One region of the Streptomyces asoensis genome, then DNA from elsewhere that is predicted to be linked to it. Evidence: predicted binding sites of a transcription regulator. Region 1 holds the regulator's gene; the other holds the start of a gene.

The links. The regulator HspR, encoded in region 1, represses chaperone genes until heat shock. The targets are predictions, from matches to a motif close to TTGAGNNNNNNNNNCTCAA.
Region 2: a site for HspR is predicted at 7,774-7,792, ahead of lon (endopeptidase La). Genes of this name have one in related genera too.

The regions. Positions count from the first base shown of each region.
Region 1 covers NZ_CP049838.1:5,352,295-5,368,241, forward strand. Annotated here, with positions in the region: gene dnaK (molecular chaperone DnaK) at 1-1,328, shown strand, start outside; gene grpE (nucleotide exchange factor GrpE) at 1,325-1,978, shown strand; gene dnaJ (molecular chaperone DnaJ) at 2,018-3,196, shown strand; gene G9272_RS23970 (heat shock protein transcriptional repressor HspR) at 3,202-3,654, shown strand; gene G9272_RS45965 (hypothetical protein) at 3,779-6,607, opposite strand; gene G9272_RS23980 (hypothetical protein) at 6,658-7,230, shown strand; gene G9272_RS23985 (hypothetical protein) at 7,397-7,945, shown strand; gene G9272_RS23990 (hypothetical protein) at 8,008-8,265, opposite strand; gene G9272_RS23995 (WhiB family transcriptional regulator) at 8,300-9,793, opposite strand; gene G9272_RS24000 (hypothetical protein) at 9,927-10,652, opposite strand; gene G9272_RS24005 (hypothetical protein) at 10,649-11,857, opposite strand; gene G9272_RS24010 (hypothetical protein) at 11,854-12,477, opposite strand; gene G9272_RS24015 (hypothetical protein) at 12,503-13,132, opposite strand; gene G9272_RS24020 (hypothetical protein) at 13,174-15,426, opposite strand; gene G9272_RS24025 (hypothetical protein) at 15,541-15,947, opposite strand, start outside.
Region 2 covers NZ_CP049838.1:6,685,041-6,700,987, reverse strand. Annotated here, with positions in the region: gene G9272_RS30100 (DUF742 domain-containing protein) at 1-135, opposite strand, end outside; gene G9272_RS30095 (roadblock/LC7 domain-containing protein) at 132-635, opposite strand; gene G9272_RS30090 (sensor histidine kinase) at 632-3,481, opposite strand; gene G9272_RS30085 (hypothetical protein) at 3,850-4,641, shown strand; gene G9272_RS30080 (MarR family winged helix-turn-helix transcriptional regulator) at 4,668-5,168, opposite strand; gene lon (endopeptidase La) at 5,337-7,751, opposite strand; gene G9272_RS30070 (GNAT family N-acetyltransferase) at 7,930-8,586, shown strand; gene G9272_RS30065 (DUF5954 family protein) at 8,718-9,737, shown strand; gene G9272_RS30060 (rhomboid-like protein) at 9,777-10,517, opposite strand; gene G9272_RS30055 (spermidine synthase) at 10,746-11,432, shown strand; gene G9272_RS30050 (response regulator transcription factor) at 11,555-12,295, shown strand; gene G9272_RS30045 (HAMP domain-containing sensor histidine kinase) at 12,292-13,395, shown strand; gene G9272_RS30040 (multifunctional oxoglutarate decarboxylase/oxoglutarate dehydrogenase thiamine pyrophosphate-binding subunit/dihydrolipoyllysine-residue succinyltransferase subunit) at 13,698-15,947, shown strand, end outside.

The sequences.
Region 1 (15,947 bases):
GCGGCACGTTCGACGTGTCCCTCCTGGAGATCGGTGACGGCGTCGTCGAGGTGAAGGCCACCAACGGCGACAACCACCTCGGTGGTGACGACTGGGACCAGCGTGTCGTCGACTACCTGGTGCAGCAGTTCAAGGCCGGCCACGGCGTGGACCTCGCCAAGGACAAGATGGCGCTCCAGCGTCTGCGCGAGGCCGCCGAGAAGGCGAAGATCGAGCTGTCCTCGTCCACCGAGACCTCGATCAACCTGCCGTACATCACGGCGTCCGCCGAGGGCCCGCTGCACCTGGACGAGAAGCTCACGCGCGCCCAGTTCCAGCAGCTGACGGCCGACCTGCTGGAGCGCTGCAAGACGCCGTTCCACAACGTCATCAAGGACGCCGGCATCAACCTCTCCGAGATCGACCACGTCGTTCTCGTCGGTGGTTCGACCCGGATGCCCGCCGTCGCCGAGCTCGTCAGGGAGCTGACCGGCGGTCAGGACGCCAACAAGGGCGTGAACCCGGACGAGGTCGTCGCCATCGGCGCCGCGCTCCAGGCCGGTGTCCTCAAGGGTGAGGTCAAGGACGTCCTGCTCCTCGACGTGACCCCGCTGTCCCTCGGTATCGAGACCAAGGGCGGCATCATGACCAAGCTGATCGAGCGCAACACGACGATCCCGACGAAGCGTTCGGAGATCTTCACGACGGCCGAGGACAACCAGCCGTCGGTGCAGATCCAGGTCTACCAGGGCGAGCGCGAGATCGCGGCCTACAACAAGAAGCTCGGCATGTTCGAGCTGACCGGTCTGCCGCCGGCGCCGCGTGGCGTCCCGCAGATCGAGGTCGCCTTCGACATCGACGCCAACGGCATCATGCACGTCACGGCCAAGGACCTCGGCACGGGCAAGGAGCAGAAGATGACCGTCACCGGCGGCTCCTCGCTGCCGAAGGACGAGGTCGACCGCATGCGCCAGGAGGCCGAGCAGTACGCGGACGAGGACCACCGCCGTCGCGAGGCCGCCGAGTCCCGCAACCAGGGCGAGCAGCTCGTCTACCAGACGGAGAAGTTCCTCAAGGACAACGAGGACAAGGTTCCGGGCGAGGTCAAGACCGAGGTCGAGGCCGCCGTCGAGGAGCTGAAGGCCGCGCTCAAGGGCGAGGACACCGCCGAGATCCGCACGGCCACCGAGAAGGTCGCCGCGGTCTCGCAGAAGGTCGGCCAGGCCATGTACGCCGACGCCCAGGCCGGTCAGGGTGCCGACGCCCCCAAGGCCGACGCCCCGAAGGCCGACGACGACGTCGTGGACGCCGAGATCGTGGACGACGAGCGCAAGGACGGTGCCGCGTGACGGAGGAGACTCCGGGCTTCGAGGAGAAGCCCGACGTCCCCTCCGGCGCCACCCCTGAAGACGCCGAGCCGAAGGCCGCTCCCTCCTCCGCCTCGGCGGCGGGGGCGGCCCCGGCCGGGGACACGAACCAGACAGCCGGTCTGGTGGCCCAGCTGGACCAGGTGCGCACCGCCCTCGGCGAGCGCACCGCGGACCTCCAGCGCCTCCAGGCCGAGTACCAGAACTACCGCCGCCGGGTCGAGCGCGACCGGATCGCGGTCAAGGAGATCGCCATCGCGAACCTCCTGACCGAGCTCCTGCCCGTCCTCGACGACATCGGCCGCGCGCGGGAACACGGCGAGTTCGTCGGCGGCTTCAAGTCGGTGGGCGAATCGCTGGAGACCGTCGCGGCCAAGATGGGCCTCCAGCAGTTCGGCAAGGAGGGCGAGCCCTTCGACCCGACGATCCACGAGGCCCTGATGCACAGCTACGCGCCCGACGTCACCGAGACGACGTGCGTGGCGATCCTTCAGCCCGGGTATCGGATCGGCGAGCGCACCATCCGCCCCGCGCGGGTGGCCGTCGCCGAACCGCAGCCCGGTGCGGCCGCGAAGGGCGACGAGGCCGAGGCGGCCGACGACAAGGAGAGCGGTGGCCCGGACGAGGGCTGAGCTCGATCGGATGAGTGATGGGGAGGAGGGACGTCGAGGATGAGCACCAAGGACTTCGTCGAGAAGGACTTCTACAAGGTCCTCGGCGTCCCCAAGGACGCCACCGAGGCCGAGATCAAGAAGGCGTACCGGAAGCTCGCCCGCGAGTTCCACCCGGACGCCAACAAGGGCAACGCCAAGGCGGAGGAGCGCTTCAAGGAGATCTCCGAGGCGAACGACATCCTCGGTGACCCCAAGAAGCGCAAGGAGTACGACGAGGCGCGCGCCCTCTTCGGCAACGGCGGCTTCCGCCCCGGCCCGGGCGCGGGCGGCTCCTTCAACTTCGACCTGGGCGACCTCTTCGGAGGCGGTGCCCAGGGCGGCGGAGGTGCCCAGGGCGGCTTCGGCGGTGGCATCGGGGACGTGTTCGGCGGCCTGTTCAACCGTGGCGGCCCCGGCACGACCCGTACCCAGCCCCGGCGCGGCCAGGACATCGACACCGAGGTCACCCTGACCTTCACGGAGGCGATCGAGGGCGCGACGGTCCCGCTGCGCATGTCCTCGCAGGCTCCCTGCAAGGCGTGTTCGGGGACGGGCGACAAGAACGGCACCCCGCGCGTGTGCCCGACCTGTGTGGGCACGGGCCAGGTGGCGAGGGGTTCGGGAGGCGGTTTCTCCCTGACCGACCCCTGCCCGGACTGCAAGGGCCGGGGCCTGATCGCCGAGCATCCCTGCCTGGACTGCAAGGGCAGCGGCCGCGCGAAGTCGTCGAGGACCATGCAGGTCCGCATCCCCGCGGGGGTGACGGACGGTCAGCGCATCCGGCTGCGCGGCAAGGGCGCCCCGGGTGAGCGTGGTGGCCCGGCGGGCGACCTGTACGTCGTCGTCCATGTCGGCGCCCACCCGGTGTTCGGCCGCAAGGAGGACAACCTGACGGTGACCGTGCCGGTGACGTTCACCGAGGCGGCACTCGGCGGCGAGATCAAGGTGCCGACGCTCGGTGGGCCGTCCCTGACCTTGAAGCTTCCGCCCGGCACGCCCAACGGCCGCACCATGCGGGCGCGGGGCAAGGGCGCGGTCCGCAAGGACGGCACCCGCGGCGACCTGTTGGTCACCGTCGAGGTGAGTGTTCCGAAGGACTTGTCGGGGAAGGCTCGTGAGGCGCTGGAGGCGTATCGCGAGGCGATCGCGGGCGAGGACCCGCGGGCGGAGCTGTTCGAGGCCGCGAAGGGAGCATGAGAGTGATGGACGGCCGTCGGCGTAACCCGTATGAACTGACCCAGGAGACTCCGGTCTACGTCATTTCGGTGGCGGCCCAGCTCTCGGGCCTGCATCCGCAGACGCTTCGCCAGTACGACCGCCTGGGTCTTGTCTCCCCCGACCGCACCGCCGGCCGGGGGCGCCGTTACTCGGCCCGCGACATCGAGCTGCTGCGCACGGTGCAGGCCCTGTCCCAGGACGAGGGCATCAACCTGGCCGGCATCAAGCGGATCATCGAGCTGGAGAACCAGGTGGCCGCGCTCCAGGCCAGGGCCGCGGAGCTGGAGGCCGCGCTGGACGGCGCGGCCGCGGCGATGCAGCAGCGGGAGGCGGCGGTGCACGCCTCCTACCGGCGGGACCTGGTGCCGTACCAGGAGGTGCAGCAGACCAGCGCGTTGGTGGTCTGGCGGCCGAAGCGGCAGCAGCCGACGGACTGACGCCTGGCAGTACGTAGCGAAAAGGAAGGGGCCCGGAGATTCGTTTCCGGGCCCCTTCCCTGTGTTGTACGGCCGTCCCGTCCCGGCCTGTCCCGGCCCGGCCCGTCCTGTCCTCGTCCGGCAGTCAGTCGCCCATGCCGACACCCGGCTCAGGCCGCTCAAGGCCCGGCGGCTGTTGCTGCGGCGGCTGCTGGGCGGGGGCGGGCGGCCGGTTGGCACCACCCCGGGGCACACCCATCTGCCAGAGATGCGAACCGGAGACACCCGGGGCGGGGGAGGGGGTCGGGGACGGAGCCGGGGTTGAGGACTGGGCCGGTGCCGGTGCCGGTGCCTGGGTTGTGGGCTGGGCCGGTGCTGGGGCTGGGCCGGGGGTGGTGACGGGCTTCGGGTCCCGTTCCGGGCTCGGGTTCCGTTCCGTTGTGGGCTCGGACTTTTCCTGGGGGAGGGCGGGGGGCTGGGGGCCGGTGGTCGGGGGAGTTGCCCCCTGGCCCAGGTCCGGGCGTTGCCAGCGTTCCGGGATCGTCGACATCCGTCGTACGGCTTCGGGGTCGCCCGCCGCTGCCGCCGCGACGGCGCGTGCGCGCAGGGCGCTCTGGCGGGCGATCGGGGAGAAGCCGGGGGCCGCGTTGCCGGTCTCGGACGGCAGACCGCGGACGCCCATCGCGTTCAGCTCGGCCTGGATTCGCGTCTCCGGGGCGAAGATCTCGCGCGGCAGCTGCCAGGAGGCCGCGCCGTCCACGTCGACGCGGTGCTCCCTGCCGTCCACGGCGAAGGTGAGCCCGTAGCCGATGTACTGGTCGTCCTTGTCGAACAGCAGGTCCCCGGAGATCTCGCCGCCCCGGTCGCGTACCTCGTCGGCGAGGACCTGGAGGGCGGGCGGCAGGGGGTTGGTGCGGCCGAGGCTGGTGACATAGCCGTCGCTGCGGGCCACTCTCCGCTCCTCGGTTCCCTTCTCGACGTAGGGGACCTGGAAACGGGTCTCGCCCTGCTCGTCCTGGTAGGTCTCGATGGCCCCGACGCGGGCCTCGACGAAGGTCAGACGCTTCTCGCCGCCCTCGGCATGGCCGTACCTCTGCTCCATCGCCGGGAACTGGACCTGATGCTTCAGGGCAGGCGGCGGCTTCGAGCCGATGATCGTGACGTGGGCGTCCGGATTCTGGATCAGGATGATCTCCGCGTTGGCGACGGCGGTTCCGCCGGAACCCACGACGATCCACTCCTTGGCGGCGTGCGGATCGAAACGGCTCTCGGCGACCTCGTCGCCCAGCAGCGCCCGCCCCTCCGCGGCTCTACGCGCCGCCTCCCACTTCTGCGTCGAGTCGAGGGCGGTGAAGCAGTTGCCCATGCGGGTCTCGTCCGCGGTGCCCAGGCCGGCCGTGAGCGCGTCCTTCAGCGCCGGGGAGGAGTTCAGGGCGCCGAGCACGGTACCGGCGTCCGCTCCGCTCCGCTCGGCCTGGGTCAGCCAGGCGCGCATCTCGCCCGCACCGGCGATTCCCTGCCCCTCCAGCTCCCTCAGCCGATCGCTGATCAGCCGTACGGCTTCGCTGCGGCTCTCCACGGGGAAGTCTCCGCGCGGCGTTCCCGGTACGAGCTCCGGTGTGAGGCCGGTGGCGATGCTGGGGGTGCCGTCGCAGGCCACCCAGAGGGGAGTCGCGCTCTCCTTGCCGTCTTCGCCCAACGTGCGTACTTCGGCCAGGAGTTCGCCGTCCCGCCCCAGGCGCAGACGGGCGTGGCCGTTCACCACGTCGCCCTGGGTGGCGAGCTGGTCCTCCCAGACCCGGACGGCGTGGATGGAGATGCGGTGCCGGGGATCCTCGACCGCCGAGTACGGGTCGACGCCCATCCACTGCGCGAGATCCCGGTCCTGGTCCGCCGACTGGACGATGCCGTCCCCGGGGTCGAGGTGCCAACGGCCCGCCCCGTCCACCAGCAGCGCCTCCGGATCGCGCCCGGTGAGACTCGCGCCACCGCCGATCACGACTTTGCGCAGCGGGAGTTGCCCACCGGCGAGCTGTCCCTCCAGCGTCTGCACGGTGCGCTCGCTGACCTGGGCGCGGTACTCCGCCCACCGCTCGGCGGCGGGTTCCAACTGGTCGCGGGGGAGGGGCAGGCCGTTCTGGTCGTAGCCGGGCATGGGCATGGTGATTTCACGCCGCCCGATGAAAGCCTCGACCTGCCGCTCGGCCCGGAGCGCGGCGTCCCGGGATGCCTGGAGCGCGGTGGCGTCGGCGGGGGAGAGGTTCTCTATGGGGTGGGCGAGGGCGTCGACCAGACGTCGGGCGTCTGAGGAAAGGGCCCGCTGCGCGATGTAGCGGCGGGTCTCCGCGGCCTCTGATTCGGCCTCGTGTGCTGCCGTCTCGGACATGGCGGCCGTCGGGCGCATGCCGAGCTGGTCGAGCAGGGACGACAGCTGCGTACGGGCTTCGGCGCGTTCTTCCTGCGGGGCTTCCACCGCAGAGGCCTGGTGGGCGAGCCAGTTGAGCTCGGCGATGCTTCCGTGGTCCCGGCTGGACAGCTCGTGCCGATCACCGATCTCGGCGCCCTGTGTCAGGAAGTGCTCGCGCACCGGTGCCAGTCCCTCGCTGGACCGGTCGTGCGTGGCGAGGAGTTCGCCCACCTCGTGGGCCAGGACGCGGGACAGGTTCTCGACCGGCAGACGGTCGGAGACGTGGACGATGTACTGGTCCGTCGTCGTGTTCGTCATGGTGTTGGTGAGGGCACCCGACTCCATCGGGACGGCATCCAGCCAGATCGTCAGGGAGGCGCCCTGCGCGTCCTTCAGAAGGAAGTACTGCTGCTTCTGCTTCGTCTGTCGCTTGTCGAACGAGCCGAGTCGATCTCCCAGGACGGCGGCGGACACCGCGCCCAGATCGCGCCCTGCCGCTGCGATCAGCGCTGCCTGCTGTATGCGCAACTGCTCGTCGGTGAACTCTGCGGACTCCGGTTGCGGCATTCCCCCGTACCTCCATGTACGCCCCCGTCAACGGCCCTTAGGATCATGTCATGTTGACAGCGCGATCAGCCTTCGAAGCTCACCTGTACATGGATCTGCACCCGTGCGAATGCGGCTCCGGTGACTTCGATCGGCAGCACCGGCTGGAGCAGCACGGCGATGACATCGTGGCGGTGTACGAGGGGCCTTGCCGGCAGTGCGGTACGACACGCCGATTCGTCTTCCGCATGGCCGAGGAGATTCCGCCGCCTCCCCCTGCGTTCGGCGGCCGGGAACCGTCGCAGATCATCGATCCGTGGGAATTCGCCGAGGTCGGCTTCCGTATTTCCGAATCGACGGGAATCAAGCTGCTCAACACGCCGAAGTCCGAGCATGGAAAGCTGCGTGACGCCGTGGCCTATACGGTCGCGGCGTTCGAAGAGATCCCGAAGTTCATTCCGCCTGGCCAGGACGCGGTACCTGCCGCCGCTTTCACATCCGAAGCGGGCAAGGCCGGGTATCGACGTGATCCGGGCAATTTCGACCGGGACATCCTCGAGATGAACATCAAGAACGCGAGGGCTGTGCTCGCCAACATCGACAGGCACAGCAGCCCGCCCGGCGACACCGCCCCCAAGGCCTGATTGCGGGCCTCGGGGTGCGCCTCGTCTTCGGCGATCTGGGATTCACTCACCCTCAGAGTTGATCACGAAGGCCGCACGACGGGTCCGTCGACCGCCGGTGGGCGCAGGAGGACCGCCGGACGGGCTCGGGCATGATCGGCAGGCGAGGGACGGATCGGGGGACAGCATGGGGTACACGTTCGGTGATGCCACCCGTTGGCAGCGCGAGGGGCATCCGTTGACGGCGGACGAAGCCAGGCAGCACTTCGATCTCACGAGCTACGGCGTCTTCAACAGCGGCCAGGGTGTGGTGCAACAGTGGGTCGACCTGGCGGAGATGACCCGGACCACGGTCGAGCCGCAGGGACCCGAGCAGCGGATCTGCTGGGATCGCTGGAACCGCATCCTGCGGTTGGGCGTGGCGCAGGACGACGATGTCGCCCGGAAGTTCCTGGGGAAGCCCTGGGTGCGCGTGACCAAAGAGGCCCACAACCACAGCTGGTGGGCTGCCGCGGAGGGGAGAGCGGAGTTCTCCGAACCGTCGCGGGAGCCCGGGGACGCGGTGGGACGCGAGCTGGTGACCAAGGTCGGCGGGTACTACGACCTGCTTCCGGAAGAGATCTACCGGAAGGCGGTCGACCAGCGGTGGTTGGTGGTCCGCATACACGTCACCCGGTTCCACGGCGCACTGCGGCCGGAGGACGAGTGGGAGTGGGAGGAGCCGATGTACTGGTGATCCCCCGGTCTCCGACCCGCTCCGCTGCCGAGGGAAGGGCTGGACCTGTCGTACGTCCTGTCTCAGCCCAGCTGTTCCGTCGTGCCGTCCGGGTGGATCAGGAGGCGGATCGCGCCGCCGTACCGGTTGTCGGTGATGGTGGCCGGGGTGGGGGCGCCGAGTTGCTGGGCGCGTTGCTGGAGGATCGCCAGGACCACGTCCTGGATGTCGCCGTAGGGCGGGGCGGTGACCGGGACGCCGTCGATCAGGCCGGCGTTGGGGGAGAAGACGTGCACCTGGGCGTCCGCCGTGGCGGGGGGTGGCGGCGTCGGTTCGGTCATCGGGGGTCTGGGTTCCTTCCGGCTCGGTTCCGGCTCAGGCGCTCTTCGCCTCGTCCTGCTCGGGGACGTCCACGGTGACGTCCATGGTGACGTCGACGGTGCGAGCGTACGTGCCTCGGGCGAGGCGCTGAAGGCGGCCCGACTTGACGAGGGCGGACAGTACGTTGCTGATCGTCTTCGAGGGGTCGCCGTAGACGCCGGGCGGGAGGGCGCGCAGGACGTCACGTGCGGAGAAGGGGCCGGGGAAGGTCGACACGGCCGTTTCCACGGCCGCCCGGATGCTGGGGGCGCCGGAGGGTACGAGGGTGGCGGCCTGGCCCGTGCCGGTGGACGTCTTGCCGGTCGGGGCCGGATGCGGGAGGCACGCGCGGATGCCCTGAAGTGCGGTGCGGATGGGCTCCAGGTGGATCTCGTCGCCGTCCGATGCCTCGGTCGCGGCCAGCATGGTCGCCACCTTCTCTATGTTGGCGAGGGAGGAGGCCAGTTCGCGCAGCAGCGGTTCCAGGAAGTCGCGGCGCAGAGCCGCCACCGGGTCGGTGGTGGCGAGTTCGACGGAGACCGAGCCGGTGAGCGCGCGGAGCGGGCCGGCGGTGTCCGGGGTGGCCTCGGCGGAGTCGCAGGAGCCCCGGCCCCCTTCCGGAGCCAGTGCCTCCACGGCCTTCCGCGCGGCGCGGATGGTGTCCGGCATCTCCGGCGCGATCTCGCCGCCGGGCACGCTCGCCAGCATTGTGACCAGCTGCTCCAGGCCGGTGAGCGTGGGCAGGGCGGAGCGGATCAGAGGGGCCAGCAGAGCCTGTCGTACGGCCTGGGCGGGATCCTCGTACGAGAAGGCGATCCGCTGCCCGGACTCGGCCGCTGCCATGTCCTCGCTCCTGCTTTCCGGGTGGGTGTGTCTGGGATGGTGGCCGTTGCCGTACGTCTGCTGTGGCGTGGTGTGCTCGTGCAACTGCCTCGGGATGGCGGGCAACTCGCGTCGTGGCCTGGCCAGTTGGTCCTGGCGCGCGTCGAACGCGTCGAGGATTCGCTCCAGCGCGGGCCGGCCGCCCTCGGTGTCGTGCCGGGCGGCGGTGTCGGTGCTGCGGGAGCGCAGGCGCAGCAGACGGCGGGACGTTTCGCCGGAGCTGTAGCCGGGGCCCGCGCCGGGGCCGTCCACCGTGTGGGTGGGCAGGTCGCCGTTCGCGTCGCCGACGCCGAGGGCGCGGCGGATCCAGCGACGGTCGTCCAGAGTGGTCGCGGCCGCGTAGCCGTAGGGCTCGGCGTGGGCGACGGCGTCCTGGAGGCATTCCGCCCACAACGGGCAGGAAGCGCACAGGTCGCGGGCGGTGCGGAGCAGTACGAGGTGCTGGTGGCGCTGTTCGGGCGAGGTGTACGGAATGTCCGTGGGCGCCTCCAGCAGCGGGTGCTGGAAGACGTCCGGTCGGCGCTGGCAGGGCAGAGCGGCGTCGGGAGTGTGGACCCCCGCCCCCGCCCCCGCTCCCCGTACCGCCCCGCGCGCGGGGCGCGTGGGCAGCGCCGTATGGCTGGCCATAGGCATGTGTGTTGTCCCCCGTGGTGATACGTGATCGGGGGGGACTCTAAAACGTTCCGTCAACCCGGTGCAACGCATCTGCAAAGCGTGTGCCGACTTGGCACAGTGACGAGACGAAACGTTCACACGGGCCTCAACTGTCCGTCGGGTCACTGGCTTTGCGCGTCCGCAGGCGGCCAAGTGCCTGGCGGGCCCGGCCTGCAACCGCTTTCGCGCTGCTTCCGCGCATCGCCAGTACGCCGATCACGCCGAGGAAACCGAGCGGTACACCCGCTTCCGGCAGGAACATCCCGACGACGGACGCGATGACGAGGATCACATCCGCGAGCACCACGGTGACGCCCCGTCGGCCCGGGTGCTCCTTCACCATCCAGGCGCCGAGGAGTGCCATTCCGGCGAGTGCCCAGTAGCCGAGGGCGGCCTGGCCGGTGACGGTGGCGCTGGTGGACATGCGGGCCGAGTCGCCCACGGCGGAGAAGTAGCCGGTGAACGCGGCGGAGAGGATGGTCGCTCCGAGGCCCAGGAGGAGCTGGGTGCGCCGGCGGAGCAGCCAGAGCAGGCCGCCGAGGACGATCAGGGCACAGACCGTGACGAAGCTTGAGCCACTCTCCGAGGCGATGGCGAAGAGCGTGTAGGCGGCGGCGAGGCCGAACACGACGCGAGGGAGGAGCTTGACCGCCCAGGGGTCGTTCTTGTCCTGGTGGAGAAGGCGGCGGAGGCCGGGCAGGGGTCCTGCGGGGCGCTCCGCGACGGGGGTGCTCCGCTGCGCCTTCGGGGTCGTCCCAGGCTTCGACTTCGTGGTCGGCGTCGGCCTTGGGCTCGGCTTCTTGCTCGGCTTCTTGCTCGTCTTCGCGCTCATCCGAGCCCCGGTCCTGTGGATTGCTTCTGGAGGTCGGGTGCCGGCGGGGCCGTCGAGGCGGCCGCGGGGCCGGAGGAACCGGCTTCGACGGCGACCGGCTTGGGGGTGAAGCCGAGCTGCCACAGGGGGACGGAGGCGGAGGGTTTGGGGTTGCCCTGTTCCTTCGCTTCGACGGTGGGCTGAGGCTTCGCGTCGTTCATCGGCTTCGCCTCGTTCATCGGCTTCGCCGTCTGCTCGGCCTGTTCGGTCTCCTTCGCCTCCTTCGTCTCCTTCGCCTCCTTCGTCTCCTTCGTCTCCTTCGTTGGTTCTGCTGGTTCCGTTTGTTCCGCTTCGGTCGTCTTCGCGGCTGTCTGTTCCGCCTTCTTCTCGGCCGCGCGCTCGTTGCGCTCGGCAGTCACCGAGGCGAACTCCGAGTCCAGGACGGCCCTGCGTGCCGTGGGGTCCTGGTCCGGGTAGGTCTTGGGGTCGACGTAGTGCGCCATGGTCGGGTCGTTGAACTGGAGCTGTGCACGCGCCGAATCGGTGCCGACCTCGGTCCGGGCCTCCTTCGGCCACGTCTGCGGAGCCTCGTAGGCGAAGTGGATGTTGTCGAGACCGACGTCCGTGTTGGTCTGGAGTGTGGGGAGCTCGCGGTTGTAGAGGATCGAGCGGGTGTCGGCGTACTGGGCGAAGACGGCGACGGGGCCCTTCGCCTCGGTGGCGTACGTTTCGGAGATCGTGGCCCAACACTCGCGAGTCCAGTCCTCGGTGAAGCCCTTGTCGGCTCCACCGAGCGCTGTCAGGACCTCCGCTTCCCAGAGGTACATAGCGTTCAGCCTGCGGCCGCCCTCGGTCGTCTCGAGTGTCCGCGCGGAACCCGCCTGCCGGTCGTTCTGCAAGGTCGCCCAGGCTTCGGCGATATAGCGGTTGTCGAGGAAGTTCTCGTTCCAGCGGTTCGTCGGAGCATCCGGATGGTCGATTCCGTACGACCAGAAGGCGCTGGTGGGGGCCGTGTCATGCGGGGGTGTCACCCCCTTGGGGTCCTTGGTCAGAGCTTCGATGTACTCCTTGACCGGAAGGCCCTGGGCCGCGGCTTCCGTCCGCAGACGCTGGACGATCTCGCGGCGGCCCTTGGCGGATCTGGCTACGGCGGCGCGCCCTGCCTCCTCGTTGGCGAGTCGGACGGCGAGGACCTCGATGTCCTCCGGGATCGGCTGGGTGCTCACACTGCTCCCCTCTCGACGGGGCGCGGACGGAACTGCACGGACAGATTCGCGGCGCCGTCCCAGTCGTGCTGCGCCGTTCCCACCGCGAGGGCGATGCGCAGGACGATGAGCGGGGCGGTGCTCGACGGAGGCAGCCAGTAGGCCAGCCGGTACGGGTCCTGCTCCTCGATCCGGACCTCCTGGTCGGCGATCTCCCCGCCGACGACCGAGTCGGGGAAGTCCTCGGAGTCCCAGGCGCCCTCCCAGGCCGGTTCACCCAGTGCCGAACAGGCTGCCGTCAGGTAGACCGGCCATGCCCGAGCCGCCTCCGCCAGCACCGCGGGATTGTCCGCCGCGGTTTCGGCTCCGGCACTCCAGACCCAGTGGCTGACGGCATTCACGGGCGCCCAACCGCCGCCCGGCGCGTTCAGGACCAACTCGCCCCCCGTCTCGGTCCGTACCTGAAGCACCCGTTCGAAGCTGAGCGGAGTCCACCCGAACTGGGCGCACCACATGTCCAGACCCTGGCCCGGACGGGGCGGGCCGGACCAGACGGTCGGCCAGTCCACGTCGGTCAGTCCCCGCAGCTCGGTGACCAGTTCCTGCGGGGTGCGGTCCTGGGGTCCTGAAGTGAGGCCCATGATCAGTCTCTCGTCTCGGTCGTCGTCACAACAGCCAGCCGGGTCCGTCGCTCTCGGGATCGGCCGGTCCATGGCAGGCGAGAGAGATCGTCGCACTGCCCGGCCCCCAACCCGCCGCCGTACCCGCCGCGAGGTTCGCCCTGAGCACGAACAGCGGTGCCCCCGGCGTACGGAAGGACCACACCGCCAGCCGGTACGGGTCCCGGTGTTCCGCACGCCACTCGGCGTCCTGCCAGTACGCGCGGCCGGGCGAGTCCGGGAATCCGGCCGTGTCCCAGTCGCCGGACCAGGTGGGCACGCTCAGCACCGCCTGGACGGCGGCGACGTACGCGGGCCACTTCCGGGCGGTGAGGGACATCAGTGCCTCGTTCTCCGCCGCCGCACCCGCGCGGACCGACCACAGGATGTGTTCGACGCGGGTCACCGGGCGGGCGGGGGCGACCGAGGCGAGGTGGAGGCGGCTGCCCTGTGCCGTCCGGACCCACTGGCCCGCCTCGAACCACAGGGGCCGCCAGCCGAACCCCGTGCACCAGTGTGTCCGCTTCTCCTCGTCGTCCGGGACCCCTGCCCACACCGTGGGCCAGTCCACCTCGACGAGCCGCTCCAGTTCCGCGACCAGTTGGTCGGGAGTGCGGTCGGCGGTCAGGACGGGCATGGAGTGGCTCCTCGGTGCTGCTTACGGGCAGGTGGGCGGGGTCAGACTCGGCCGCTGGGGCCGCGCGGGTCCCGGGGCGGCGGAGGGGCTGCCGGCGGCGTCTGGGGCCGAGGCGCCGACGGCGTCTGCGGCCGAGGGGCCGGCGGCGCCTCGACCGGGGCGGGGCGGGGGCGTGGCGCAGCCGGCTGTGGCTGCGGCGCGGGAGCCGGGCGGGACTCGGTCGGCGGCACGGACTGTTGCGGGGCCTGCTTGCCCCCGGAGTCGCTGACGCGGCGGCCGCGCTTGGGGGCGGGAGGCGACTGGGCCTCCTGCTCCTCCGGCGGGCGGTTCCTCGCCTCCTGGGCCTCACGTGCTGCCTCCGCCGACCGGTACGCGGTCTGCTGCTGCTCGCGCTTGGACTGGCCGAGCCAGCCTCGCTTCTGAAGTGCGGCCCGTCCCCGGCCCTTGTTGGCGAACTTGTCCAGGGCCCAGGCGCCGCCGCGTGCCGCGCTGCCGGTCACACGGGCCGTGCCCTTGGCGGTGGTGCCCGCGACGCGGCCGGTGGCACGGGCGGATCCGATGGCGAGGCCCGGGGCCATCGCGGCCGCCTTGTCGAAGGTGGCGTTGGCTCCGTCCCGGATGCCGAGGGCGTCTTCGCCACCCGCGACCTGCGGGGTGAAGTTCCCGGCGAGGAGCTTCTTCAGCATCATCACGACGGCGACGGTGACCAGCAGCAGCATGAGCAGCTGGGTACCGAGGGCGATCTGCGCGGGCAGGATCATCTGGTAGAGCACGAGCAGCACGGTCAGGATGACGCCGAAGCCCGCGCGCAGCACGAAGCTGTGGATGAACGTCTCCAGCCAGCTCTTCAGCAGCTTCTGCTGGGAGGGGTGGATGCCGAGCGTGGCGACCAGCGGCAGCAGCATGACCAGGATCAGCGTGACCGCGTGCCACAGGAGGGTGAGCGCGCTCAGCGCGAGGACCATCACGCCGACGATGAAGGCGGCCACGAGGGAGTAGAAGGCGATGCCCACCCGGTCGGTGGCGTTCTTGCCGGCCCAGTCGTTGAAGGCCACCGGGTAGATTTTCCCGTCCGGGGTCTTCTCGCCCCCGGCGATCTCGATGCGGATCTTCTCCCAGTCGTCGAACTTGTCCCCGTCCGGCTTGTCTTCGCCGCGTTGGCTGTCGACGTTGGTCCAGGACTGGGCGACGGCTTGACGGACGCGAAGGTCCCCGCAGCGGGCGCCGTCCTTCTGTCCCCAATAGCAGTCGTAGTTCGTCTTACCCCTGAATGTGCAGGTCCCGTCGACTTCGGAGACCTCGCTCCCGCTGTCCTTCCTGAAGACGCAGTTCGCGCCCGCCTCGCCGAACTGCCCCATGGCCCAGGGGCGGAAGGCGAGCGTGTCGTAGATGGCGCAGCTCGACAGGCGAAGGCCCACTTGTCCCGGCTCGTCCTTGCCGTTGTTCGGCAGGTCGCAGGGGCTCTGCATCTTGCCCGAGACACCCGCGAGCACGGTGGAGCTGAGCGCCGAGTTGGCGTCACCGATCCATTTGTCGGAGTTCTCGACGACCTTGTCGTAGTTGTTCCCGGTGAGGAAGGCCATGACGGCGATGACGGTCAGGGCGGTCCAGGAGACGCCCGCCCACACCTCGCGCATGTCACCCTTGCGCCATTTGGTGAAGACCCAGAGGCCGACCAGCAGGATCATGACCGCGACGGCGGGCTTCAGGACGGTGTCGCGCAGAGTCGTCACGACGTTGTCGCGGCCCGTGTACAGGCCCGAGAACGGGCTCGGGTTGGACGCCATCTCCTTGATGGAGATGGAGAAGCGGGTCAGCACCTTGGTGCCGTAGAAGACGGCGTCCGCTATGCCGTTGTTGACATAGGCCATGACCTGGCAGGAATCGGCTCCGCTGCCCCACGAGCCGTTCTCCTCGGCGGCATCACCCTTTCCCTTGAACGTCATGGACCAGTTCAGGCCGCGCATGCCGTTCAGTTCGTACAGGGTGTAGTGCTGGGCCTGGTCCGCCTCCACCTTGAAGGCGCCGTTGACCGTTCCCTTCTGGTCACCGAGGTTCTCGGAGCCGCCACCGTCCTTCCATTGCACGACGGCGGGCATGATGGACTCGCCGTTACTGCCCGGCGAGTCCATGTGGTAGCTCTCGTCGCCGGTGAAGTTGCAGGCGAAGTCCGCGTATGCCGAACTCGGCGCGGCCAGAGTGAGGGCGATCAGCGCCAGCACCACAAAGAGGCCGGCGCGGGCGGCCACACCGGCTTTCCGTATTCGACGGCTCAGTGCGTTGCGCGGATGCATCTGTATTCCTTCGGGGGTACGCGTGGGCAGAGTCAGGTGCTCGAGGTACGGGCTCGGTCGCCGGAGCAGTTACTCAGTGCATGGCCGTCGACAAGCACCGGACGGCATGTCTGCCTACTGGTCCAGGGGATCGAGGAGATAGTTGGTCAGCACGCAGCCGCTCGCCTGCGCGTCCTGTACGCGGTATCCGTCAGGGGCTTTGAAGCTGGGATCGCAGTTCTCCAGCAGCAGGCCGGCTTCGAGGAGAGTCTTGCTCGCCTGGTAGTTCGTGGGATCGACGATGAAGTCGGCACCGAAGAGAAATCTTCCGCGCGCCAGCTTGTCCGTCCAGCCGTCTTCCTTCGCGAACTCCTGGGCCTGCTTGCGGTAGTTCTCCTGGAACCCCTTCATGTCGCTCGGCAGGTAGATGATCCAGCCGCCGGTATCGGACCGGGTCTCCCCGCAGAAACCGGACTTGCTGATCTTCCAGGCGTCGGCCTCGGCCTTCTGGGTGGCGTCATCGTCGTCGTTCGAAGGACCGA
Region 2 (15,947 bases), 1.3 Mb from region 1:
CACCAGCAGGACGTGCCCGAAGCGGGTACGACCGCCGGTGAGCGAGTAGGGGCGCACCCGGGCCGGCTTGCGGTCGCCGCCCCGCACGGGGAGCTGCTGCCGGTCGCCCTGGGGCTGCTTCGGGATGGCGCTCATCGGACGCCCCCCGTCTCCTTGGACTCCAGTGACTGCCGTAGCTCGCTGCGGAGTTCCGGGGTCAGGACGTGTCCGGCGCGGCCCACGAAGAGGGCCATGTGGTACGCCACCACGCTCATGTCGCAGTCGGCGGAGCCGTGCACTCCGAGGAGCGAGCCGTCGCTGATCGACATGACGAAGAGGCTGCCCTCGTCCATGGCGACCATGGTGTGCCTGACCCCGCCGAACGCCATGAGCTTGGCGGCGCCGATGGTGAGGCTGCCGATGCCGGAGACGATGGTGGCGAGGTCGGCGGAGGAGCCGCGTGGACCGGAGGGTTTCGCCTCGCGGGCCTGGCGTGCCTCGAGGTTGCGGCCCGGGTCCGAGGACAGCAGGAGCAGGCCGTCCGAGGAGACGACGGCGACGGACTGGATGCCGGGGACTTCCTCCACGAGGTTGGTCAACAGCCAGTGCAGGTTACGGGCTTCACTGCTCAGTCCGAAGGTACTGGGCGCGGTCAACTGCTTGCCTCCTCGACTGTGCCCCCCGTGTCTTCTTCGGCGTGTGCGTGTGCTTCTTGAGCTGCTTTTCGAGCTGCTTCGGGGGACGGGACCTGGTTCTGGCCCGTCCGTTCGGCGATCTCGGCTTCCACGTCGCGGTAGCCGGCCTCCGCCCCCCGGCGGAAACCGCCCAGACGGCGGCGGAGGGCGTCCGCGTCGACGGAACCGGTCCGCTGGCGCGGGGCTTGGGTGGGTGCGGTGATCTTGGGGGTGCGCTTCGGGAGGCCCTTGTCCGTGACGAGCTCTTCCGGGGCGTCCGGTGTGCGGGTGTGTTCCGCCTCGGCCTCGCCCGCGGCGTGTCCTTCGTCGGGTGCGGGTGGGCCCGGTGGGATGTCCTCGCCGTGGGTGGCCGCCGGGTCGAGGCCGAGGACGGCGGTGCTCTGCTCCCCCGCCTTGTCGGCGTCCCGCGCGTCCTCGCCCTGCGGGCTCGGCAGCAGGAGTTCCATCGTCGTCTCGGCCGGTGTCTCGGCCGGGACCGGCGTCGGGGCCTCGGCCGCGGTGTGCGGCGGGGCCGGCGCCTCGGCCGGAAGGTGGGTCGGAGCCGGCGTGGGCGTCTCGGCCGGGGGCTCCGCCTGTCGTACCGCCCTCTCCGCCAGCGCGACCATCGGGTCCGCGGGCTTCGTACGGCCCGGCAGGACATTGGAGTTGGCTTCCGCGTCCGCGCCCGGCAGCGAGAAGGACTGGGGGGTGGCCGCCGGGTTCGTCATCGGGATCGCGGCGGCCGGGGCCGCGGCGAGCAGCGCGGTCGGCAGGACGACGACCGCCGCCACCCCGCCCTGCTTCTGCTCGCGCAGTCGCACCCGCGCCCCGTGGCGGTGGGCGAGCCGGGCCACCACGTACAGGCCGAGGCCGAGACCCTCCTCGCCCTCCTGGTCGTACGGCGTCCCGGGGTCGAACTCGGCGAGGCGGGCGTTGAGGCGGCTCATCCGGTCCTCGGCCATGCCGATGCCCTCGTCCTGGACGGAGAGCATGACCTCGCCGTTCTCCAGGAGCCAGCCGGAGACCTCGACGGGCAGGTCCGGCGGGGAGAACGAGGTGGCGTTCTCCATGAGTTCGGCGAGCAGGTGGGAGAGGTCGTCCGCGGCGAATCCCGCCACGTGCGCGTGCGGCGGGAGCGCGGAGATGCGTACCCGCTCGTACCGCTCGATCTCGCTGACCGCCGCGCGGACCACGTCCACCAGCGGGATCGGGCCCGCGTGCTGCTGAACGTGTTCCGTGCCGGCCAGGACCAGCAGGTTCTCGCTGTGGCGGCGCATGACCGTGGCGAAGTGGTCGAGCTTGAAGAGCGTGGCCAGCCGGTCGGGGTCCTGCTCGCGCTCCTCCAGACCCTCGATGACGGCCAGTTGGCGTTCGACGAGGCCGAGGGTGCGCAGGGCGAGGTTGACGAAGGTGCCGCCGATGCTGTCCCGCAGGCCGTCCAACTGGGCGGCGGAGTCGGCGAGTTCGGTGCGCAGTTCCTCGCGGGCGTCGGCCATCCGCTGGCGCTGCCCGACGAGGTGCTTGCGATCGGACTCCAGGGTGCCGACGCGCTCGTGGAGAGCCACGGCGTGCTCGTGCAGGGCGTTGACGGAGCGGACGACCTGGGCGAACTCGTCGTTGCGGCCGGTGAACCGGACCGGTTCCTCCGCCGCCGGGTGCTCGGCCTCCGCCAGTCGCGCCGATCCCCGGCGCAGCACGGACAGCGGGCGGGTGAGGCTGCGTGCCATGCCCGTGGCGACGACGACCGTCAGCAGCATCAGGGCCCCGAGGAGGGTGACGCGCAGTTCCAGGTCGGTGACGTCGTCGTCCCGCAACTGGGCGAGGTCCTCGGCGCGGTGGCCGTACAGCGAGGACTCGACCCCGCGCATCAGGTCGACCCGGGCGGAGAGCGCGGCGTCGAGCTTCTTGACGCTGGTGTCGAGTTCGCCGTCGCTCAGCTTCGGCTGGTCGGTGAGTGCGGCGAGATAGGCCTCGGCGGTGTCGACGTCACCGCCGGTGACCGTGGAGTCGTACGAGGCCACCGCCTCCTGCGGCGCGCCCTCCCGGAAGTCCGCGAGGGCCGCGTCGGAGCGCAGCCGGGCCTGCTGCGCGGCGGCGGTGAGCGCGTCGCGCTGCTTGGTGTCGGCGCCCGAGGAGACCTTCTCGGTGACCGACCGGCCGGTGATGGGGTCGTATTCGGTCTGGGTGCTCGTCGGCACGTTCAGCGCCGCGAGCAGCAGTCCGCGGGTCGCGGAGGACTGCTGGACGACGGTGTCGAGCTCGGCGAGGGCGTACGCGCCGGAGCCCGCGCGGGGCGGCATCTCCTCCGCCAGCCGGTCGACGAGCACATGGAGCGCGGCGATGGCCCGGGAGTACGCCTCGTGCGCCTGGAGCGCCGTGCTCTTGCCGGTGAGGGCCGACTGGCGCACGGACGGCACGGAGTCGAGGGCCTCGCGCAGCGCCGCGGAGACGTCCGTCCCGGCGGTCAGCTCGCGCGCCTGCCGGTCCACCCGGGCGCTGCCCTGGGCGGAGGGCGCCTTGGACTTCACCCGGCCGGCCGCCACGTAGGTGGTGACCTCGTCGCGCTCGTCCGCCAGGGACTGGGCGAGGGCGAGGGCGTCCTGGGTCTGTTCGGCCAGGGTGACCAGGTCCTGGGAGTCCTTCAGCTGCCCGGAGGCGGCGAGGATCGAGGGGGCGCCCGCACCGGCGACGGCGGCGGCCACGACGGCCACCGCGACGATCAGCCGGTTGCGTACATGGGTCGGACGGCCCTTGCCGACAGGGGTGCGCTCCGCGCCCCCCTCGGAGGCCGTCTGCCTGCCTGTACGCCGAGGCCGCGTCTTCTGCACCGGTGCTCGCATTCCTGACTCGTGTGCCATGGGCCGGATGTGACGCTCCGTCAACTGACGCGTACGTCCGGTACGGTTTCCGACCCTCCCAGTGCCGGTGGGCAGGGGCCTCGCATCGCTTGCCCCGCCACCCGAAGGAGTGAACATCGGAGGAGAGTTGGCGGGCAAGTTCCTCTGGCGTGCGCAGCGGCCTTGTGCGGCAGGCCGGTTGGACGTGGGCGGCGGGCTTTGACAGTATTCGCCGCCACGCCTTCCCGGAGTGCTTCATTCCCACCCAAACCAGGCGTCTGACCTGCGGAGGTACGTAAGTTCGGGGAGCGATGCCAGCCTTTCGCGAAGGCTGTGAAGGGGTCGTGCAGACTGGCCGAATGCGTACGGAACTTGTGTCGGAGGCCGGCGATCGGGCCCGCCCCAACGAGGACTTCGCGAGTGTCGGACTTCCCGCCTCCGGACAGGGCGGTTCGCTCGTCCTGCTGGACGGGGTGACACCGCCGCCGGGCGGCGCCGGCTGTCTTCATTCGGTCCCCTGGTTCACCGCGCGACTCGGCGGCGCCCTGACCGAACTGACCGTTTCACTCCCGGATGTTCCCCTGGCCGAGGCGCTCGCCCTTGCCATCGCGCGCACCGCCGGGGCCCATGCGGAAACCTGTGACCTTTCTCACCCGCGAACTCCGCAGGCCACCGTGGTCCTCGCGCGTTGGTCGCCGCGATCCGTCGAGTACCTGGTCCTGTGCGACGCGACGCTGCTGCTGGCCGCCCCGGACGGCACGGTCACCCCCGTCCGCGACGACCGGCTGGCCCGGCTGCCGCCCGCCCTGCTGCGGAGCGCCGAGGTCGTCGACGGCACGCTCCGCAACAAGGAGGGCGGGTTCTTCACGGCGGCGGCCGACCCCGCGGTGGCCGCTCGCGCGCTCACCGCGAGCGTGCCGCGCGCGGAGGTCCGCTCGCTGGCCGCGCTGTCGGACGGCGCCACCCGCTGGGCGGAGCTCTTCCGGGAGGGCGACTGGACGGACCTGTTCACCCTCGTCCGCGAGGAGGGTGCGCGGGCGCTGGTGGAGCGCGTCCGGGCGCTGGAGCGGGCGGACGACGACGCCGGCCGGGCGCTGCTGGGCCGGGCGAAGACGCACGACGACGCGACGGTGGTGTGCGTGGAGCTGTGACGGCGTCGTCGTGCGTGCCCCTCGGGTTACTTCTCCATCCCCCGGTTCAGCTGGTGCAGCAGCCGGGCCAGCTCCGCGACCTCCTGGCGGTCCCAGTCGGAGAAGTGGGTGACGTACCGCTCGCGGCGGGCCTCGCGGACCCGGCTCACCCGGGTGCGGCCCTCCTCGGTGAGGTCGACGAGCCAGGCGCGGCCGTCCGCCGGGTCCGGCTCGCGGGCGACCAGGCCGAGTTGCTCCAGGGCGCGCAGCTGGCGGGACATGGTGGCCTTGCCGACGCCGATGTAGCCGGCGAGTTCCGTGGCGCGCTGGCGGCCGCACTCCTCCAGCCGGACGAGGAGCCCGTAGGCGGCGGACTCCAGGTCCGGGTGGACCTCACGGGCCATCTCCCCCTGGTTGGCGCGGGCGCGGCGCAGCAGCACCGTGAGTTCCCGCTCCAGGGACAGGAACTCCCGGTCGCCCTGCTCCACACCGCGCGACGACGTGCCGGACCCGCTGTCGCGTCCGTCGCCGTTTGTGTCCTCGTGCACGTCAGCACCCCTGATCTCGCCGGTCGCCGCCATCGGCGCAGCTCTTAAGTATTTCGCAGGCACGGACCGGCGGCGCTTCCCAGGACCCCGACGCGGGTCCGCGGCGGAACAGGGAAGGCCCGGGCCTCCCTCACGGGACCCGGGCCTTCCCCTTTCCGGTCGCGTCCGTCACGCCGCGACCGGGACCTCCGACGTCGCGCCGTTCGTGGCGGGCGCGAGCGCCAGTTCCAGAACCTGACGGACGTCCGTCACGGCGTGGACCTCGAGCTTGTCCAGCACCTCGGCGGGGACGTCGTCCAGGTCGGCCTCGTTGCGCTTGGGGATGATGACGGTCGTGACGCCCGCCCGGTGCGCGGCCAGCAGCTTCTGCTTCACCCCGCCGATGGGCAGCACGCGACCCGTCAGCGAGACCTCGCCCGTCATGGCGACGTCGGTCCGCACCAACCGCCCGCTCAGCAGCGACGCCAGTGCCGTCGTCATCGTGACGCCCGCGCTCGGGCCGTCCTTCGGCACCGCGCCCGCCGGGAAGTGGATGTGCGCGCCCCGGTCCTTCAGGTCGCCCACCGGCAGCTCCAGTTCGGCACCGTGCGAGCGGAGGAAGCTCAGCGCGATCTGCGCGCTCTCCTTCATCACGTCACCCAGCTGGCCCGTCAGCGTCAGGCCCGCCGCACCCGTCTCCGGGTCTGCCAGGGACGCCTCCACGAAGAGCACGTCACCGCCCGCTCCCGTCACCGCCAGACCGGTGGCGACACCGGGGACGGCGGTACGGCGCTCAGCCGGGTCCTGCGCCGACTCGGGCACGTGGTGCGGCCGGCCGATCAGGGCGCGCAGATCGGCGTCCGTGATCGTGAACGGCAGCTCCCGTTCGCCCAGTTCGTGCTGGGCGGCGACCTTCCTCAAGAGCCTGGCGATCGACCGCTCCAGCGTGCGGACGCCCGCCTCCCGCGTGTACTCGCCGGCGAGCTTGCGCAGGGCGCTCTCGTCCAGGGTCACCTCGCCCTTGTCGAGGCCGGCCCGCTCCAGCTGGCGCGGGAGCAGGTGGTCACGGGCGATGACGACCTTCTCGTCCTCGGTGTAGCCGTCGAGGCGGACCAGCTCCATACGGTCGAGCAGGGCCTCCGGGATGGCTTCGAGCACGTTGGCGGTGGCGAGGAAGACCACGTCCGACAGGTCGAGCTCGACCTCCAGGTAGTGGTCGCGGAACGTGTGGTTCTGCGCCGGGTCCAGGACCTCCAGCAGGGCGGCTGCCGGGTCGCCCCGGAAGTCGGATCCCACCTTGTCGATCTCGTCGAGGAGCACCACCGGGTTCAGCGACCCGGCCTCCTTGATCGCCCGCACGATCCGGCCGGGCAGCGCGCCGACGTACGTACGCCGGTGACCGCGGATCTCGGCCTCGTCCCGCACACCGCCGAGGGCGACGCGGACGAACTTGCGGCCCATGGCGTGCGCGACGGACTCGCCCAGGGACGTCTTGCCGACGCCGGGCGGGCCGACCAGTGCCAGTACGGCACCGCCGCGCCGGCCCCCGACCACTCCCAGCCCCCTGTCGTTGCGTCGCTTGCGCACCGCCAGGTACTCGGTGATCCGCTCCTTCACGTCCTCCAGGCCCGCGTGCTCGGCGTCCAGGATCGCCTTCGCGCCCTGGATGTCGTACGCGTCCTCGGTCCGCTCGTTCCACGGCAGTTCGAGCACCGTGTCCAGCCACGTCCGGATCCACGATCCCTCGGGCGACTGGTCGCTGGACCGCTCCAGCTTGTCGACCTCCTTGAGGGCGGCCTCGCGGACCTTCTCGGGCAGGTCGGCGGCCTCGACACGGGCGCGGTAGTCGTCGGACTCCTCGCCCTCCTGTTCGCCGTTGAGTTCGCGCAGTTCCTTGCGCACGGCCTCGAGCTGGCGCCGCAGCAGGAACTCGCGCTGCTGCTTGTCGACGCCCTCCTGGACGTCCTTGGCGATGGTCTCGGCCACGTCCTGCTCGGCGAGGTGGTCGCGCAGTTGCTGGGTGGCGAGCTTCAGGCGGACCACCGGGTCGGCGGTCTCCAGGAGCTCCACCTTCTGTTCGGTGGTCAGGAACGGCGAGTAGCCGGAGTTGTCGGCGAGCGCGGAGACGTCGTCGATGGCCTGGACGCGGTCGACGACCTGCCAGGCGCCGCGCTTGCGCAGCCAGGCGGTGGCGAGCGCCTTGTACTCCTTGACGAGTTCGGCGACATGACCGGGCAGCGGCTCGGGGACGGCCTGGTCGACCCTCGTCCCCTCGACCCACAGGGCCGCGCCGGGCCCGGTGGTGCCGGCGCCGATCTTCACGCGGCCGCGGCCGCGGATCAGCGCGCCCGGGTCGCCGTCGGCCAGCCGGCCGACCTGCTCGACGGTGCCGAGCACACCGGTGCTCGCGTAGGTCCCGTCGACGCGCGGGACCAGCAGCACACGGGGCTTTCCGGGCTCCGAGCGGGCGGCGGCCTGAGCGGCCTCCACGGCCGCTCGTACATCGGTGTCGTTGAGGTCCAGTGGAACCACCATGCCGGGGAGCACCACCTCGTCATCGAGAGGCAACACGGGCAGGGTGAGCGGTGTGGACGGCGAAGCCATGATCTCCCCTTCGGCAGTCAAGTTGAGCTATGCCGACTCAATGCACGTGAGTCTGCGAATGTTCCCCACGGGGCGGCCCGTTCGCTGTGGGCGATCACGACTGTCACGACCGGTGACACGGGACCTACAGTCAGAAGTAACAGACAAACCAGCCGTGCAGTCATTACCGGGGGTTGATGTGGATCGTTTCGTCCAGGCATGGGTGGACGGGTGGGTCGTGTCGCGTGGGGCGGCTCCGCCCGTGGCCGAGCCGTGGGGCTGGACCGTCGACGTGGGAACGGGAACCCATCACGTCACCCGGCACGTGTTCGGCGCGACGAACGGCGCGGTGTCGGAGCCGGCCGTCCGGAAGGTGGCGGGTGCGGTGACCGGGGCCGGCGTGTGGCTGAAGGTGTTCGCCGACCCGGCGGTGGTCGGGCCCTGGCTGGGGCCCGACTGGTGGATCGACCCCGAGCCCGGTTTCCTGATGACGGCTCCGCTCCCCGACGTCCCGCCCGGCGCCGCCCCCGACGGCTACCGGACCCGCACCTGGTCGCGCGGCGGCGTGACCCGCACCATGGTCGCCGCCCCGGACGGCTCCCTGGCCGCGCGCGGACAGATCGCCCCGACCGGCGCGACGGCGGTCGTCGACCAGATCGAGACCTCCCCCGGCCACCGCCGCCGCGGACTCGGCGCCCTCGTCATGCGGACCCTGCACCGCGCGGCGGTCGACCAGGGCGCCCGGACCGGCGTTCTGGGGGCGACTCCGGAGGGGCGGGCACTGTACGAGTTCCTGGGCTGGCGCGTCGAGTCAGCGCTGACCAGCGCGAAGTTCACGGGAGACGCGCGGGGGTGACGTCCGGCGGCCGAGAGGGCGCACCCTTCGGCGCCGCACGACGGGGCACGCCCCTCGCGCCCCCTCCCCGTACCCCGCCCACTTCCGGCATTCACCCCGAAGTCGCCCGCCACCACGACCACAATGCGCGTATGACCGATGACTGGAAGCGACGTCTCGACGCCCTCCACGCCGACCTGGTCCGCCGTGACGACCCCGTCGCCTGGGTGACGGAGGCGGACGCCGTCGAGGCCTCGCGCCGCTATCCGCACATCGCGCTGCGCGGACCCGTCTTCGGTGTCGCCGCACGGGACCGGGCGACCGCCGAGCCGGGCTGGCGGCTGCTGAAGCCGGTGGTGGACGGCATGCCCCAGCAGGCCCGGGACGGGCTCAACTCGCACCTGTGGTTCAAGGCGAAGGACGGCACCGACGACCCGGCCGTGCGGCGCGAGCTGCTGGCGGCCGTGGCCGTGCTGGAGCGGGCCCCGGCCGACGAGGTGGAGGCGCAGGGCGTGCGCTACCGGGTGGTGCGCGGCGACGAGTTCGCCCGGACCGGCGACGACGGTCTGGAGCCGCCCCGGCCCACCGACCTCGAGCCCGTGAACCCGTCGTGGGAGGACCCGGGCGCCGTCCCGTCGCCGGACGTGGGGTACGTCCTGGACCCCGACCGGGACGAGGGCCCGATGGCGGGCGCCCTCCGGCTGGGCCTGCGCGACTTCACGTACACGGGCTCCCGCTTCCCCGCCGACGTGCGCGCGGACTCCGAGTGGGCGGCCCGGACGCACCCGGACGTGGTGCGGCTGCCCGTCGGTTTCTCGGTGGCCGAACGCGACGGGACCGGCTGGACCCCGTGCGGGTCCCTGGCGGCGACCCCGCACGAGGCCCGCCGCTCGCTCTACGAGGGGATGGCCCGCGTCTGGGCGATGCTCTACCGCTTCGACGAGCGCAAGAAGGCCCTGTACGCGCGGGCCGCGGAGGCGTTCCGGGCGGCCGGCCGGGCCGACGAGGCGAGCGTGGAGGACCGCCTGTTCCGGATCTGCCGCGTCGAACGGATGGTCCGCCTGGGCCCCGACGGCCCCGAGCCGCCCCGCCCGTCGGACCTCGACGAGTACGGCCCCATGAAGCTCCACCCGACCCTGCACACGGACGGCACGGTCCAGTACGACGACTGACCGGGAAGGACGGGCACCGACCGGCGGACGGGGTGACGTTCAGCAGCCGGGAAGCGGTCGGGTCCGCGGCAGGCGCCGGAGCCACGGCCAGGTGCCGACGCCTATCGCCAGCGCGATCAGGTGCCCCCAGTTCGTCATCGGGTCGGTGAAGGCGATCAGGTCCTGGAGCAGCATCCCGCCGAAGGCGGCGAGCAGCGGCCAGCGCAGCCACGGCCCGAGCAGGCCCGCCAGGGCGCCGACACTCGCGGCGACGCCGAAGCTGATGCCGTAGTCGAGGCGGTGCAGCGAACTGTCGGGCAGTCGGCCCACGAGCACGGCCAGGCCCACCGGCACCTCGGTCGCCAGGGTGGCCAGGACATGCCCGAGCAGGAAGACGACGGCCGTACGGACGCCGCCTATGCGCCGCTCCAGCGTCGTCAGGACGGCCAGGAAGCCGAGCGTGAAGGGGGAGGCGAAGCCGCCCGCCACCCAGAGCGCGCTGGCCACCAGCACCAGCACGGGTGTCCGCACCAGATGCGCGACGTCGGTGCTGGAGCCCTGGTGCAGGGCGTGCACGAGGGTGGGGCCGGCGTGCGCGGTGACAGAGGAGGTGACGGCGAGGACGGCGGCGTACGAGAGGGTGAAAGGGGCGGGGATCCGGTACCGACGGCGGGGGGCGGACTCGGCGGGCGGCTCGGCAGGGGGCTCGGCGCGGGGCGGGGTGCGCTGGCCCGGGATGCCGTCCAGCAGCCCGCGGACGTCGGGCAGAGGCGGGCTCGTGGGTGCGGCCGTGCGTTCCACCGTGAGGCGCTCCTTCCGTTTCACCCCACCTTTCGCGCCGCGCCGGTCCGCTGTCTGTGACCGACGCCACGCCTGGACCGATTCACAGAAAGCTCTGAGACTTCTCCCTGCTGATTCCCACGCGCCCCGAAGTCGCTCCGAACCCGTTCCGAACAGATGTACGTCAACCTCATCCGCCGCCCACGGAAATCCCTCAACAAACCGTCAGGGAAGTGCCAGGATGGGCCGATGCCCATCCCGTACGACATCCCCGACGCGCCCGAAGTGCTGGACCGTCGCGAGGGCCCCTACGGTGAGGTCGTCCTGCGCCGACACGGGGAGTTGCTCCAGATCATCGCCAACGGCTGCTTCCTGATGGACACCTCGGACGGCCGCTCGGAGCGGCTCCTGGTCGACGCCGCACTGGCCACGCTGGACAGCCGTCCCTCGCCCGGCCTGCTGATCGGCGGCCTCGGCGTCGGCTTCTCCCTCGCGCACGCCGCCGCCGATCCCCACTGGGGCGCCGTCACGGTCGTGGAGCGCGAGCACGCCGTCATCGACTGGCATCTCGACGGCCCGCTGGCCGCGCTCTCCGGGGCCGCGCTCGCCGACCCCCGGTCGAAGATCGTCGAAGCGGACCTGCTCGACTACGTCAATGAGACATGCGACACGTTCGACGCGGTATGTCTCGACATCGACAACGGGCCCGACTGGACCGTCACCGAGGGCAACGACAGCCTCTATTCCACGGCCGGACTCGCAAGCTGCGCACGGGTGTTGAGACCCGGTGGGGTACTGGCCGTATGGTCGGCCCAGCCCTCACCGGAATTCGAGGGAACCATGAGGAATGCCGGGTTCCAACAGGTGCGTACCGAAGAGATCCCGGTTGCCCGAGGCGTGCCGGACGTCGTGCACCTCGCCGTCCGACCTGGATAGCAAAGCCGTGGTGACTCCCCGTACGCTGCACCCCTGACGCCGATCATTTACGCGTCAACCGCAGTCATGCGCAGACAAGGGATCACCCCACTGGTTCCGGAAAGCACACTCAGGGGCGGGCGATGGAGCAGACACACACCGCACACAACAGCACGGCGACGGCGACGCCGGGCGCGCAGCGGCGCGTCCTGGTGGTCGAGGACGACCCGACGATCGTCGACGCCATCGCGGCCCGCCTGCGCGCCGAGGGATTCCTCGTGCAAACGGCGGGCGACGGCCCGGCGGCCGTCGACACCGCCGAGGCCTGGCAGCCCGACCTGCTGATCCTCGACATCATGCTGCCCGGCTTCGACGGTCTGGAGGTCTGCCGTCGTGTGCAGGCCTCCCGCCCGGTGCCGGTCATGATGCTCACCGCGCGCGACGACGAGACCGACATGCTGGTCGGGCTCGGCGTGGGCGCCGACGACTACATGACCAAGCCGTTCTCGATGCGGGAGCTGGCGGCACGCGTGCATGTGCTGCTGCGCCGGGTGGAGCGGGCCGCGATCGCGGCGACGACTCCGCGCAGCGGGATCCTGCGGCTCGGCGAGCTGGAGATCGACCACGCGCAGCGCCGGGTGCGGGTGCGCTCGGAGGACGTGCACCTCACGCCCACCGAGTTCGACCTGCTGGTCTGCCTGGCGAACACCCCGCGCGCGGTGCTCTCCCGTGAGCAGCTCCTCGCGGAGGTCTGGGACTGGGCGGACGCCTCCGGCACCCGCACCGTCGACAGCCACATCAAGGCGCTGCGCCGGAAGATCGGCGCCGAGCGGATCCGCACGGTGCACGGCGTGGGCTACGCGCTGGAGACCCCGACGCCATGAGCTCCGGGCCGGACGGGCCGAGAAGCCCCGGGGAACCCTGGGGCCGGGTACGGCCGTTCTCGATCAAGACCAAGCTGGGTGCGCTGGTCGTCGTCTCGGTACTGATCACCACCGGCCTGTCGGTGATCGCGGTGCACACCAAGACGGAGCTGCGCTTCATCACGGTCTTCTCGATGATCGCCACACTGCTGATCACGCAGTTCGTGGCGCATTCGCTCACCGCGCCGCTGGACGAGATGAACACGGTGGCCCGGTCCATCTCGCACGGCGACTACACCCGCCGGGTGAGCGAGAACCGCCGCGACGAGCTGGGCGACCTGGCCCAGACGATCAACGTCATGGCGGACGAGCTGGAGGCGCAGGACCGGCAGCGCAAGGAGCTGGTGGCCAACGTCTCGCACGAGCTGCGCACGCCCATCGCCGGCCTGCGCGCCGTCCTGGAGAACGTCGTCGACGGCATCGCCGAGGCGGACACCGAGACGATGCGCACCGCCCTGAAGCAGACGGAGCGGCTCGGGCGGCTGGTGGAGACGCTGCTGGACCTGTCCCGCCTCGACAACGGCGTCGTCCCGCTGCGCAAGCGGCGCTTCGAGGTGTGGCCGTACCTGTCCGGCGTGCTGAAGGAGGCCAACATGGTCGCCTCGGCGCGCGCCACGATGGGCTCGGGCGGCAACCACACGCGCACCGACGTCCATCTGCACCTCGACGTGTCCCCGCCGGAGCTGACCGCACACGCGGACCCGGAGCGGATCCACCAGGTCGTCGCGAACCTGATCGACAACGCGGTCAAGCACAGCCCCGCGCACGGACGGGTGACGGTGAAGGCGCGGCGCGGGCCGCTGCCGGAGTCGCTGGAGCTCGAGGTCCTGGACGAGGGGCCCGGCATTCCGCGCTCGGAGTGGCGCCGTGTGTTCGAGCGGTTCAACCGGGGAGCCGTCCGCCGGCCGCACGGACCGGGCAGCGACGGCGGTACGGGGCTGGGGCTGGCGATCGCCCGCTGGGCGGTCGATCTTCACGGCGGCCGGATCGGAGTGGCTGAATCCGAGCGGGGCTGCCGGATTCTTGTCACTCTTCCGGGAGAGTCTTCCGTCCCAAGTTGACGTAAAGTTCGAACCGGAGCCACAAGATCCACCGACGTTCGCGCAGCCGGACACGTGTGATCAGGCAGCGGACCGTCCCAGGTCGGCACGGGTCCGCACGCTCAGCGTGCGCGACCTGCATCAACGCACCCCTTTTGACGCGCAACCGCGCTTGTTTCCCGCCATTTACAGCCGCGAAACGCGCTTTCCGATGTGACTTACGCGACGATGCACCGGCCCGGCCTGACCTTCCCCCTCCAGGGGGCGTAGCCTTTATTCCCGCTGTCCATCACCTTGTGAAGCGGAAGAGGGCGGTTGCCGCCGTGTCGCCACAGTCCCCCAGTAACGCATCGAGCATCTCGACCGACGCAGACCAAGCGGGCAAGAATCCCGCTGCCGCGTTCGGGCCGAACGAGTGGCTCGTCGATGAGATCTATCAGCAGTACCTCCAGGACCCGAACTCGGTAGACCGTGCCTGGTGGGACTTCTTCGCCGACTACAAGCCGGGGGCCGCCACTCCCTCGGCTCCGGCGGGTACTGCGGCCGCGGGGGCCGCAGCGACCACCACGCCCCCAGCACCCGCCGCACCGGCCGCACCGGCCCAGGCGGCGCCCGCTGCTCCGGCACCCGCCGCGCCGACTCCCGCGCCGGCCGCCGCCCCGAAGCCAGCGGCCGCCGCACCTGCCGCTGCCGCTGCTCCGGCTCCGGTGAAGGCGGCCCCGGCCGCCAAGCCGGCCGCCGCGCAGCCCGCGCCCGCCGCCGCCTCGGCCGCGCCGGGTCCGGAGTTCGTGACGCTGCGCGGCCCCGCCGCCGCGGTCGCCAAGAACATGAACGCCTCGCTGGAGCTGCCCACGGCCACGTCCGTGCGCGCGGTCCCGGTGAAGCTGCTGTTCGACAACCGCATCGTCATCAACAACCACCTCAAGCGCGCCCGGGGCGGGAAGATCTCCTTCACGCACCTGATCGGCTTCGCGATGGTGCAGGCCATCAAGGCCATGCCGTCGATGAACTGGCACTACGCGGAGAAGGACGGGAAGCCCACCCTCGTCAAGCCGCCGCACGTCAACTTCGGCCTGGCCATCGACCTGGTGAAGCCCAACGGCGACCGCCAGCTCGTCGTCGCCGGCATCAAGAAGGCCGAGACGCTGAACTTCTTCGAGTTCTGGCAGGCCTACGAGGACATCGTCCGCCGCGCCCGCGACGGCAAGCTGACGATGGACGACTTCACCGGCGTGACGGTCTCCCTGACCAACCCCGGCGGCCTCGGCACCGTCCACTCGGTGCCGCGTCTGATGCCCGGCCAGTCGGTCATCATGGGCGTCGGCTCGATGGACTACCCGGCGGAGTTCCAGGGCACCAGCCAGGACACCCTGAACAAGCTCGGCATCTCGAAGGTCATGACGCTCACGTCGACCTACGACCACCGGGTCATCCAGGGCGCCGCCTCCGGCGAGTTCCTCCGCGTCGTCGCCAACTTCCTCCTCGGGGAGAACGGCTTCTACGACGAGATCTTCGAGGCGCTGCGCATCCCCTACGAGCCGGTCCGCTGGCTCAAGGACATCGACGCCAGCCACGACGACGACGTCACCAAGGCCGCCCGGGTCTTCGAGCTGATCCACTCCTACCGGGTCCGCGGCCATGTCATGGCCGACACCGACCCGCTGGAGTACCGCCAGCGCAAGCACCCCGACCTGGACATCACCGAGCACGGCCTCACCCTGTGGGACCTGGAGCGCGAGTTCGCGGTCGGCGGCTTCGCGGGCAAGTCCCTGATGAAGCTGCGCGACATCCTGGGCGTGCTGCGCGACTCGTACTGCCGCACCACCGGCGTCGAGTTCATGCACATCCAGGACCCGAAGCAGCGCCGCTGGATCCAGGACCGCATCGAGCGCGCGCACAGCAAGCCGGAGCGCGAGGAGCAACTGCGCATCCTGCGCCGGCTGAACGCGGCGGAGGCCTTCGAGACCTTCCTCCAGACGAAGTACGTCGGCCAGAAGCGCTTCTCCCTGGAGGGCGGCGAGTCCGTCATCCCGCTGCTCGACGCGGTGCTGGACAGCGCGGCCGAGTCGCGGCTGGACGAGGTCGTCATCGGCATGGCCCACCGCGGCCGCCTGAACGTCCTCGCGAACATCGTCGGCAAGTCGTACGCGCAGATCTTCCGTGAGTTCGAGGGCAACCTCGACCCGAAGTCGATGCACGGCTCCGGCGACGTGAAGTACCACCTGGGCGCCGAGGGGACCTTCACGGGCCTGGACGGCGAGCAGATCAAGGTCTCGCTGGCCGCGAACCCGTCCCACCTGGAGACGGTCGACCCGATCATCGAGGGCATCAGCCGCGCCAAGCAGGACATCATCAACAAGGGCGGCACGGACTTCACCGTCCTGCCGGTCGCCCTGCACGGCGACGCGGCCTTCGCGGGCCAGGGCGTGGTGGCCGAGACCCTGAACATGTCGCAGCTGCGCGGTTACCGCACGGGCGGCACGGTCCACATCGTCATCAACAACCAGGTCGGCTTCACCGCCGCCCCGGAGTCCTCGCGCTCGTCGATGTACGCCACGGACGTGGCGCGCATG